Regions from separate parts of the Burkholderia stagnalis genome, predicted to be linked through region 2. Evidence: riboswitches for the same ligand, from Rfam matches in the RefSeq annotation. Region 2 holds a riboswitch; each other region holds the start of a gene.
What was found. A riboswitch is a leader RNA that binds a small molecule or an ion and turns the genes downstream of it on or off. The one in region 2 is predicted to bind cobalamin.

Region 1 (3,264 bases), on a different replicon from region 2:
GATCAGACAAGACGCCGCGCATCATACAGGACCGTCAGGTTCGGCCGCAGAATGGGGCGGGCCGGCGCATGCGCGCCGCGCGGCCGTCAGCGGCCGGCGGTTTCGGTGAAACCGTCGCGGTTCGGGATGTCGACGCTGCTGCGCTCGCGGATGCGCCGCCGGTACCAGAACGTCCAGACCAGCAGGCCGCCGAACACCGCATAGCCGGTGATCGGCGAAACGACCAGCACGCGCTCGACGGGCCAGTTCACCACCATCCAGCAGCGGAACAGCATTTCCAGGCTCATCCCGGCGCCCCAGACGAACGTCATCAGGCGCAGCGTCTGCCGCAGCACGGGCTGCTCGTCCCACGCGGATTCGAAGCGCGCGGCGCCGCCCGCCATGCCGCGGGCCACGGTGGCGCGCGTGAGATAGAAGATCAGCGGACGTTCGCGCACGAGCGACAGCAGGAACACGATGCCGATCGCGCCGGACGCGAGCGATTCGCGCATCAGCAGCGCGCGCGGGCTGCCGCCGAGCGCCATCGCGACGATCGACAGCGCGATGCCGAACAGCACGACGGCGCTCACCGCGTCGACGCGGCGCGTGCGGATGAATTCGACGATGGACCAGACGACCGGCGGAATCGCCGACGCGTACAGCGCGCCGACTTCGCCGACGTACGGATGGGCGATCCGGTACGCGACCCACGGCAGCAGCAGGTTGACGACGAGTTCGAGGAGCAGGCCGGCGCGCGGTTTCACGGGAGGTTCCATGAGACGGGTTCGGAAACTCGAATCAGATGCGATCGAGTATATCGGCATTCAATCGCCGCTTGCACGGGGCGGGAACCCGGATACGACCGACCATCCGTGCGCATCGCGCGCGAGCTCGACCGTCGACAGCGGCGCGACGTCCGCGCGCCACGCCGATTCCGGCGCAGCGCACGCCGCGTGCGCAAGCGCCGCGCGGATCACCGCGGCCGATGCGATCGCAACGACGTTGCCGGCCGGCAGCCGGTCGAGCCACGCGGCGACCCGGTGCCGCACCGCGTCGAACGATTCGCCGCCGTGCGGCGACGCGGCCGGATCGGTCAGCCACGCGTGGAGCTGCGCGGGCGCGTCGTGCGCGATGTCGGCGAGACGCCGGCCGCGCCACGCGCCGTAGTCGCAGTCGGCCAGCGCCGGCTCGATGGCCGCCGGCAGCGCCAGCGCGGCGGCGGTTTGCCGTGCGCAGCGTGCCGGGCCGCATAGCGCAGTCGCGCCGGGCGGATATTGCAACTGCGGCAACCGCGCGCGTGCATCGGCGACCTGCGCGAGTGCGTGCGCGTCCAGCGCGTCGTCGTCGGGGAACGTGCCCGTGCGCATGGCCTGCGTCGCGGCATGGGCGATCAGCAGCACCTGCGTACGCTGCGGCGACGGCGTGCGGCGCGACGCTTTCTGATCCGGAACGTTCACGCGTACAATCCCCCCGTTGCGAAGTGCGGAAGCCGGTGTGAATCCGGCGCGGTCGCGCCACTGTAATCGGTCGCCAACGTTTCCGAAAGCCAGACCTGCCTTCGTCGCCACTGTCATTCTTCAACCGTTCGTCGGGGCGCGCTTTCCCCCCTGGAGGTTTCATCATGAGCGACGCAGTTCTCAAGCCGGTTGTCGCACCGGCGCCCATTCCCGTCCGGGAACTCCTGCCGTGGGCCGTGTTCGGCGGCCTGCTCCTGTTGCTGGCGCTGTACTTCGTCGGCGCCGAAGAGGGCGCGACGTCGCTGATTCCCGGCATGTTCGTCCACGAGTTCGTTCACGACGGCCGCCATCTGCTCGGCTTTCCTTGCCACTGACAGGGGGCGTTCATGGTCGGAAAGCTGTTGGTACGCGGCATGCTCGCGGGCATTGCCGCGGGTCTGCTCACGTTCGGTTTCGCCAGGGTGGCCGGGGAGCCGCACGTCAGCCAGGCGATCGCGTTCGAAGAGAAGCATGGCGAAGCCCATTCGCACGGCGACGAGCCGGAAGCCGAACTCGTCAGCCGTGACACGCAGGCCGGCGTCGGCCTGCTGACCGCCGTCGTCACGTACGGGGCCGCGTTCGGCGGGCTGTTCGCACTGACGTTCGCGTATGCGTACGGGCGGGTCGGGAAGCTCGGCGCGCGGGCGTTGTCCGCATGGCTCGCGCTGGCCGCGTTCGTCGCGCTGGTCGTCGTGCCGAACCTCAAATACCCGGCCAATCCGCCGGCGGTCGGCGATCCGGAAACGATCGGCGTGCGCACGGGGCTGTTCTTCCTGATGATCGCGATCTCGATTGCCGCGATGGTGTTCTCGCTCGGCGTGCGCCGCCAGCTGGCCGCGCGCGTCGGCGAATGGAACGCGTCGATCGGCGGCGGGCTCGTGTTCGTCGTGCTGATCGCGCTCGTGCAGTTCGCGCTGCCGGACTTCAACGAAGTGCCCGACGGGTTCCCGGCCGCGTTGCTGTGGAAATTCCGCGTGGCCGCGATCGGCATGCAGGCCGTGATGTGGACGACGATCGGCCTGCTGTTCGGCGCGCTCGCCGAGCGCAGCGGGCTGGTCGGCTCGCGCGCGTAACGCGCCGCGCGATTGCGGCGGCGCGCCGGGGCCGGCGATGGGCGGCCGGCCCCGGCGCGCACGTCAGCCGGCCGTCGGCCGGACGATGATCTTCACGTTGCGGTCCTTGTGGTTGACCAGCTCCTCGAAGCCGCGCGACACGATGTCGCCGAGCGCGATCCGTCCGGTGATCAGCGGCTGCACGTCGATGCGGCCGTCCGCGATGAAGCGGATCACGTCCGCGAATTCGCCGTTGTACGCGAGCGAGCCGATCACTTCCTTCTCGGTCGACACGAGGTCGAAGAAGTTGAACGCGCCCGGTTCCTCGAAGATGCCGACCATCACGGCCTTGCCGGCCTTGCGGATCACGTCGATCGCGAGCTTCGCGGTCGCGGTGTGGCCGATGCACTCGAACGACACGTCCGCGCCGTAGCCGCCCGTCAGCGCCTTGACCTGCGCGAGCGCATCGGTTTCCTTCGGGTCGATCACCGCGCTCGCGCCTACCTCCAGCGCCTTCTGCTTGCGCGCCGCCGACATTTCCAGCGCGATTACGCGCCCGGCGCCGGCCGCCTTCGCGCACATGATCGTGCACAGGCCGATCGTGCCCGCGCCGACCACGACCACCGTCTGGCCGACGATGCTGCCGGCCTTCTTCACCGCATGCAGCCCGACCGCGAGCGGCTCGATCAGCGCGCCGGCCTCGGTCGGAAAGCCGTCGGGCAGCTTGTACAGCAGCT
Region 2 (3,264 bases):
ACAGCCGCGCGAGCACGCCGCGCTGGTTCAGCAGCATGTCGAGGTCCGCCTCGACGATCGCTTCGCCGCGCCGCGCGGCGCGGAACGTCCGGTACACGGAAATCAGGATCAGCAGGTTCGCGGCCGCGAGCACCAGCAGGAAGAACGCCGACACGCTGGTGCTGATCACGCCGCCCCACGCCTTCATGCTTTCGAAGCGCGACAGCGACGCGGCGGTGAGCGCGACCGCGACGGACATCACGATCACCACCGTCGAATGGCCGAGCGAGAAGAACAGGCCCGCGCCGAGCGGGCTGCGGCCTTCCTGCATCAGCTTGCGGGTGACGTTGTCGATGGCGGCGATGTGGTCGGCGTCGACCGCGTGGCGCAGGCCGAACACGTACGCGAGCAGCGCGGTGCCGAGCAGCACGGGCTGGTCGTGGAACGCGACGAAAGCCCAGATCCACGCGCCGGCGTTGAACGCAATGAGCAGCGCATAGATCGCGACGATTTTGCCGCGCAGGCCGGACGGGCTGTCGTTGAACAGGCGGAAGAACGAGTCGAGCATGGTGCTCCCTGGCGAACGGTCGACATGGTGAATGCCAACACGGCCGGCGCCATACGCTCGGGCCCGCGCGCGCTGCCGGATGCCGGGCCGGCGCGAAGCGCGCGGCGGGCCGGAATGCGGAACACGCTCGGATACCGGACGCGCTGCGGCGGCGGCCGTGGACGATGCGCCGCATCCCCGCGGCGCTGAACCCCTCGTCTCGGCCGGTATCCGGGCTGACGAACACGCCGCTTCGCCTTCCCGGACGCGCGACGCATCCAGTGGCGGTCGTCCGCATGCGCAGCAGGCATGCGGCGAAGCGGCGCTGCCTTGCGCGTGGCGCAAGGCGTTCGCTTACCGTTGCGGGGGCAGCACAGGTTGGCATGGCTGCGGGGCAGCCGAGCGTCCTGTTTCCCGTTTAACTGCGCGCGCCGGGAAGGCGCGCGCGAGCACCGAAACGCGTGCGAGTGTAGGCGTCGCGGGCGGGAGCGTCAAGGCGAGACGGCGGGCCGGCCGGAACGCTCACGCCGCGCGCGCCGCCCCCTCCGCGATCGCCTTGCGCAGCCCCGTCCGTGCGGGGCAAGCCGATGTTGGTATGCGTCCCCTCCGCCGCATGCGTCCGGCAGTCGGCAATCCAGGCCTTGCTCGTGACGTCAGGCGGATGATCGCAAACCAATTTGCGGCCGCGCAATGCATCGGCTGCCGGATCGATCTCGATCGAATGCGGGCTCAATCGGCCGGCCCTCCGGGCCAATGGCACGCTGTGCTATCGTATGCGCCGCGTTCGGTGCTCGCGCCCACCCTCCGGCGGGCGCAGTTAAACGGGAAACAGGAGGCGGCGCGACCGCCCGGCCTGTGCTGTCCCCGCAACGGTACGCCGCCCGCGTGACGCGCCCCGAGCGCGCACGCCCATGCCGCCCACGATGCCACTGCCCGCCAGCGCCGGGTGGGAAGGCCGCGGCCTGGCAAGCGGCCAGCCCGGATACCGGCCGACGCAAGGGGCGAGCACGACGCTCGCGAACGCCCGGTCCGCGGGGGACGGACTGCGTGCGCTGACCGTGCGCCTATCATGCGCTTATGCCCGCGTCGAGCGGGCCCCGTTCATTCCGCTATGCATCGCATCCTCGCAGGCCGGCTTCGCGCCCTCCGTTCGCCGCACGCCACCGCTTCGTCACGGCTCGCGCCGTGCCGCGCGCGATGAGCCGCGCCTGGCTGGTCGGCGCCGGCCCCGGCGACGCGGACCTGCTGACGCTCAAGGCGGTGCGCGCGATCGGCGCGGCCGACGTGTTGCTCGTCGACGATCTCGTGAACCCGGACGTGCTGCAGCATGCGCGCGCCGACGCAATCGTCGAACACGTCGGCAAGCGCGGCGGCCACGCGTCGACGCCGCAGGAAGCGATCATCGCCGCGATGCTCGCGCACCTGCGCGCAGGCCGCAGCGTCGCGCGCCTGAAAGGCGGCGACCCGTTCGTGTTCGGCCGCGGCGGCGAGGAGCTGATCGCGCTCGGCGCGGCGGGCTTTCCGGTCGAGGTCGTGAGCGGCATCACCGCCGGCATCGCCGCGCCGGCCGCGCTCGGCATCCCGGTCACGCATCGCGGCGATGCGCAGGGCGTGATCTTCGTCACCGGCCACGGCGCGGGCGACGACGAACCGGACTGGCACGCGCTCGCCGCGACCCGCATGACACTCGTGATCTACATGGGCATCCGCCGGCTCGGCGCGATCGCCGCCGCGCTGCGCGCGGGCGGCCTGCCGGACGACACGCCGTGCGCGGCGATCGAATCGGCGACGCGGCCCGGGCAGCGTCACGCGCTGGCGACGCTCGCGACGCTGGTCGACACCGTCGGCGCGGCCGGCATCGGCTCGCCGGCGATCGTCGTGATCGGCCGCGTCGCCGCGCTGGCCGCCGATCCCGCGGTGCAGGCCGCGCTGGCCGGCGCCGCTCCGCCGCCGGCGCGCACGTGATGCAGGTCGCCCTCGGCCTCGGCTTTCGCGCGGGCGTGAGCGCCGCGCAGCTCGACGCCGCGATTCGCGCGGCGCTCGCGCATCACCCGCACGCGCGGCCGGCCGTCGTCGCGACGCTCGTCGACAAATCCCGCGCACGCGCGCTGCGCACGCTGTGCGCGCGGCGCGGCTGGCCGCTCGTCGCGTTCGACGCCGCACAGCTCGCCGCGCATCCCGAACTGGCCGCCAGCGCACCGTCGGCCGCCGCCCTCGCCCGCTTCGGCGTGGCCGGTGTCGCCGAGCCCTGTGCGCGGCTCGCCGCGCCGCGCGGCCGGCTGCTCGGCCCGAAATTCGCACGGGGCGGCGTGACGGTCGCGTTCGCCGGCCCGCTTTGACCTCCTTTTATCGACAGGACGAATCCCGATGAAAACCGATCCCGACGCGCATCTGCGGATGACCGAACGGCGCCGCGCCGGCCACGAGAAGAAGCAGGCCGCCGCCGTCAACGAGAAGGGCCTGCTGATGGTCCACACGGGCAACGGCAAGGGCAAGAGCACCGCCGCGTTCGGCATGGCCGTGCGCGTGCTCGGCCACGGCATGCGGCTCGGCGTCGTGCAGTTCATCAAGGGCGCGCTGCACACGTCCGAGCGCGATTTCCTCGGCGCGGTCGCGCACTGCGATTTCGTGACGATGGGCGACGGCTATACGTGGAACACGCAGAACCGCGACGCCGACATCGCGACCGCCCGCAAGGGCTGGGACGAGGCGCGCCGGATGATCGAGAGCGGCGATTA
Region 3 (3,264 bases), 990 kb from region 2:
GCTGCGGCGCATTCGCGAGATCGTCGATGCTCGCTTCGTCCGGTTCGGACTTCATCAGCCAGAATTGCATGGATCGTAATCGACGCAGAAAGAGGCTGCTGCAAACAGCGGCGGCTACAAAAGGAAACGGCACCGGGAATTGCCCGATGCCGTTGGATAGGCCCCCGCCTTAGCCGCTAGGCCGGCATCCTGAACCTGGGGTTCAGAATTGGTCGCAGTTAGCAGCACTTCGGGTACATCAGACAGAGTGACGCGCGCGCCCGTGCTACAAATTTCCGCAACCGTGCACATGGCATTGGTTCAAGGAATATATGACCTTGGCGAACCAGGCAGGGAAGCTGATTGAACTGTGAATCTACGCGCCAATTTGACCACCGTTGACCGTCGAGATCAAGGAAAATCGACGCTTCGATTCGAGGTTACTGCGTCTCGTGCTGTGCGAGCACCGCACCGAGTTGTTCGTTCATCTGGTGCATTGTACGCCGGATTTCTTCCGCCGGAAATGCTTCACCGTGACGCACGCTCGTTTGCAGCCGCAGCAGTTCCGACGCGAGCGACAGCGCCGCCATCACCGCGATGCGGTCGGTGCCGCGCACCGAGCTGTTCGAACGGATCTTCGTCATTTCCGCGTCGACACGCGCGACCGCCTCCAGCAGCGCCGCTTCGGTCTCGGCCGAACAGGCAAGCCGATAGGCCTGGCCGAGAATCGAGACTTCGATCTGCTTGGTGCTCATGCGTGTTCTCCGTGGCTGGCTGCGTCGTCGCGATCGGTGCGCGCCTGCGTATCCAGCAGGTCGAGCTGGTTGTCGGCCTCCGCCACGCTCTTCGTGCGCGGCAGCTTCTCGAGAATCGCGTTCAGCTTCACCTGCGCGTCGTCGATCTTTGCCGACAGCGTGTCGCGTTCCTCCGCGAGCGCATTGCGTTCCTCGCGCAGTTGCGCGAGCTCGCTGCGCACCGTGTCCGTTTCCGCGCGCAATTGCGCGACCTGCTCCTCGAGCGCGAGTCGTTCCGAGTGATAGCGCTGATTCAGCGCGATCAGTCGGCCAATATTTTGAGATAGGGTTTCGAGTTCGTTGAGCATCTGCTGCGTCCTCTAAAGACCCAGCATTTTAGCGCGGAATAACGCGCATTCCGACATCTGTAACGTTTCCAGTCGTAACACCCCCGCTTCTTGCCTCGAATGCGCGCATCGCGAGCCGGTTTTGCGTGCGGCCGGATGCTTTCTTGACGCTCGCGCGGCCCGCTCCTAAACTGGCGCCGCCTCGGTGCTCGCGCGTGCGACGCGCGGTTAAACGGGAAGCAGGGCGTGGCGCCGCAGCGTGCCGCCAACCTGCGCTGCCCCCGCAACGGTAAGCGGCCGCATCGGACGATGCAGGCCGGCTCGGGTGCGCTCGGCGTGTGCCACATGCACGCGGGCGCAGGCCACTGCGCGTGCTGTTCGCGCGGGAAGGCGAGCCGGAACGCCGCCAGCCCGGATACCGGCCGAGGCGGGGAGCCCGCACGCGGGCTCCGTGACGCGCGGCCCGCGGGGAAGCAGGCTGCGCTGCGGTTCACAGGACTTCTTCGATGCTGACCCCAATCGCCCGCACCGCGCTCGGCGCGCTATGCGGGCTGCCGCTCGCGGCCGCCGCGCAGACGGCCCCCGCCGACACCCCGTCTTCCAACTCCGCCGCACCCGCCGCCGGGCGGCACGCCGACGCGCCGCTGCTCGCGCCGATGGTGGTGACCGCGCAGCGCGCGCCGCAGGCGCTCGCCGACGCGATTCCGCAAACGACCGTGTTCGACGCGCAGGACATCGCCGCGCACCCCGGCGCCGATCTGCCGACCCTGCTCGCGTTCGCGCCGGGGGCGCAGATCGTGCGCAACGGCGGCCCGGGCGCGAACGCGTCGCTGTTCCTGCGCGGCGCGCAGTCGAACCAGTCGCTCGTGCTGATCGACGGCGTGCGGGTCGACTCCGCGAGCCTCGGCAACGCGCAGCTCAGCCAGTTGCCGCTCGACCAGATCCAGCGCGTCGAGATCGTGAACGGCAACGTGTCGTCGCTGTACGGCTCGGGCGCGATCGGCGGCGTCGTGCAGGTGTTCACGAAGGACGGCGGCAACCATCCGCCGCGCTTCAATTTCGCGGTGGGCCTCGGCAGCTACGGCACGCAGACGCAGCAGGCCGGCGTGTCGGGCCGGCTCGACGGCGACGGCAGGACGACCTTCAGCGTGGCGGTCGCGCGCGAGAAGGACAACGGTTTCTCCGCGCTCGACCCGGCGAAGCGGCCGAGTGCGAACCCGAACGCGAACGGCTACCTCAACGAGAGCGTGACCGCATCGCTGCGCCATCGCTTCGATGCGCGCTGGGACGCGGGCGTCAGCTACTTCCAGGCGAACGGCAACAACAGCTACGACAATGCATTCGGCGCGCCGGCCGACCTGAACAATCTCTATTCGCGCGTGCAGCAGGCGCGCGTGTTCGCGAACGGCAAGCTGTTCGACTGGTGGACGACGCACGTCAGTGTCGCCGCGGGCAACGATCGCAGCCAGACGCAGCTGAACGGCGCGTACACCGACCACTTCAATACCGACAACCGCCAGTACACGTGGCAGAACGATTTCCGGATCGCGCAGGATCACACGATCCAGGCCGGCTACGAGCGTCTCGACCAGCAGTTCATGTCGAACGTGTATTCCGCGCCGCAGCGCCACGTGAACTCCGGCTGGCTCGGCTATACGGGGCGCGTCGGCCGCCAGCAGTTTCAGGCGAGCGTGCGGCGCGACCAGTATTCGGATTTCGGCGGCGCGAATTCCTACTATCTCGGCTACGGTCTCGAGCTCACCGATCGCTGGAAGGTCACCGCGAGCTATTCGAGCGCGTTTCGCGCGCCGACCTTCAACGACCTCTACTACCCGAACGCGGGCAACGCGTCGATCCAGCCCGAGCGCAGCCACTCGGTCGAGGCCGCGGTGCAGTACGCGTCCGACGAAGTGGGCGTCGTGCGCGTCACCGCGTTCCAGACCCGCTACGCGAACCTGATCGACTACCAGCCCGACGCGCGCAGCGGCTTCTATGTCGCGCGCAACGTCGGCCGCGCGAAGGTGCAGGGGCTCGAGGCATCGTGGCAGGGGCACGTCGGCGCAACCGACGTGCGGGTGGCCGGCACCTTGCAGAATCCGGTCAACGAAACGCAGAATCAGGACCTGGACCGCCGCGCGCGGCGGTTTGCGTCGGCGTCGGCGAGCCACCCGTTCGGCCCATTGCGCGTCGGCGGCGAGTGGCTC

Region 1: it holds a riboswitch for cobalamin, as region 2 does, so the genes downstream of both, ABFO07_RS21245 (CbtB domain-containing protein) here and cobA (uroporphyrinogen-III C-methyltransferase) in region 2, are expected to answer to the same signal.
Region 3: it holds a riboswitch for cobalamin, as region 2 does, so the genes downstream of both, ABFO07_RS06225 (TonB-dependent receptor plug domain-containing protein) here and cobA (uroporphyrinogen-III C-methyltransferase) in region 2, are expected to answer to the same signal.

What each region holds. Positions count from the first base shown of each region.
Region 1 covers NZ_CP156686.1:985,660-988,923, forward strand. Annotated here, with positions in the region: gene ABFO07_RS21235 (VC0807 family protein) at 87-743, opposite strand; gene ABFO07_RS21240 (histidine phosphatase family protein) at 804-1,436, opposite strand; cobalamin riboswitch at 1,412-1,553, shown strand; gene ABFO07_RS21245 (CbtB domain-containing protein) at 1,601-1,810, shown strand; gene ABFO07_RS21250 (CbtA family protein) at 1,823-2,548, shown strand; gene ABFO07_RS21255 (2,3-butanediol dehydrogenase) at 2,612-3,264, opposite strand, start outside.
Region 2 covers NZ_CP156685.1:2,295,145-2,298,408, forward strand. Annotated here, with positions in the region: gene ABFO07_RS10670 (HoxN/HupN/NixA family nickel/cobalt transporter) at 1-547, opposite strand, end outside; cobalamin riboswitch at 732-998, opposite strand; cobalamin riboswitch at 1,294-1,534, shown strand; gene cobA (uroporphyrinogen-III C-methyltransferase) at 1,724-2,491, shown strand; gene ABFO07_RS10680 (cobalamin biosynthesis protein) at 2,491-2,865, shown strand; gene cobO (cob(I)yrinic acid a,c-diamide adenosyltransferase) at 2,894-3,264, shown strand, end outside.
Region 3 covers NZ_CP156685.1:1,302,182-1,305,445, forward strand. Annotated here, with positions in the region: gene ABFO07_RS06205 (EVE domain-containing protein) at 1-70, opposite strand, end outside; RNA gene ssrS (6S RNA) at 158-339, opposite strand; gene ABFO07_RS06215 (cell division protein ZapA) at 420-734, opposite strand; gene ABFO07_RS06220 (hypothetical protein) at 731-1,081, opposite strand; cobalamin riboswitch at 1,247-1,501, shown strand; gene ABFO07_RS06225 (TonB-dependent receptor plug domain-containing protein) at 1,567-3,264, shown strand, end outside.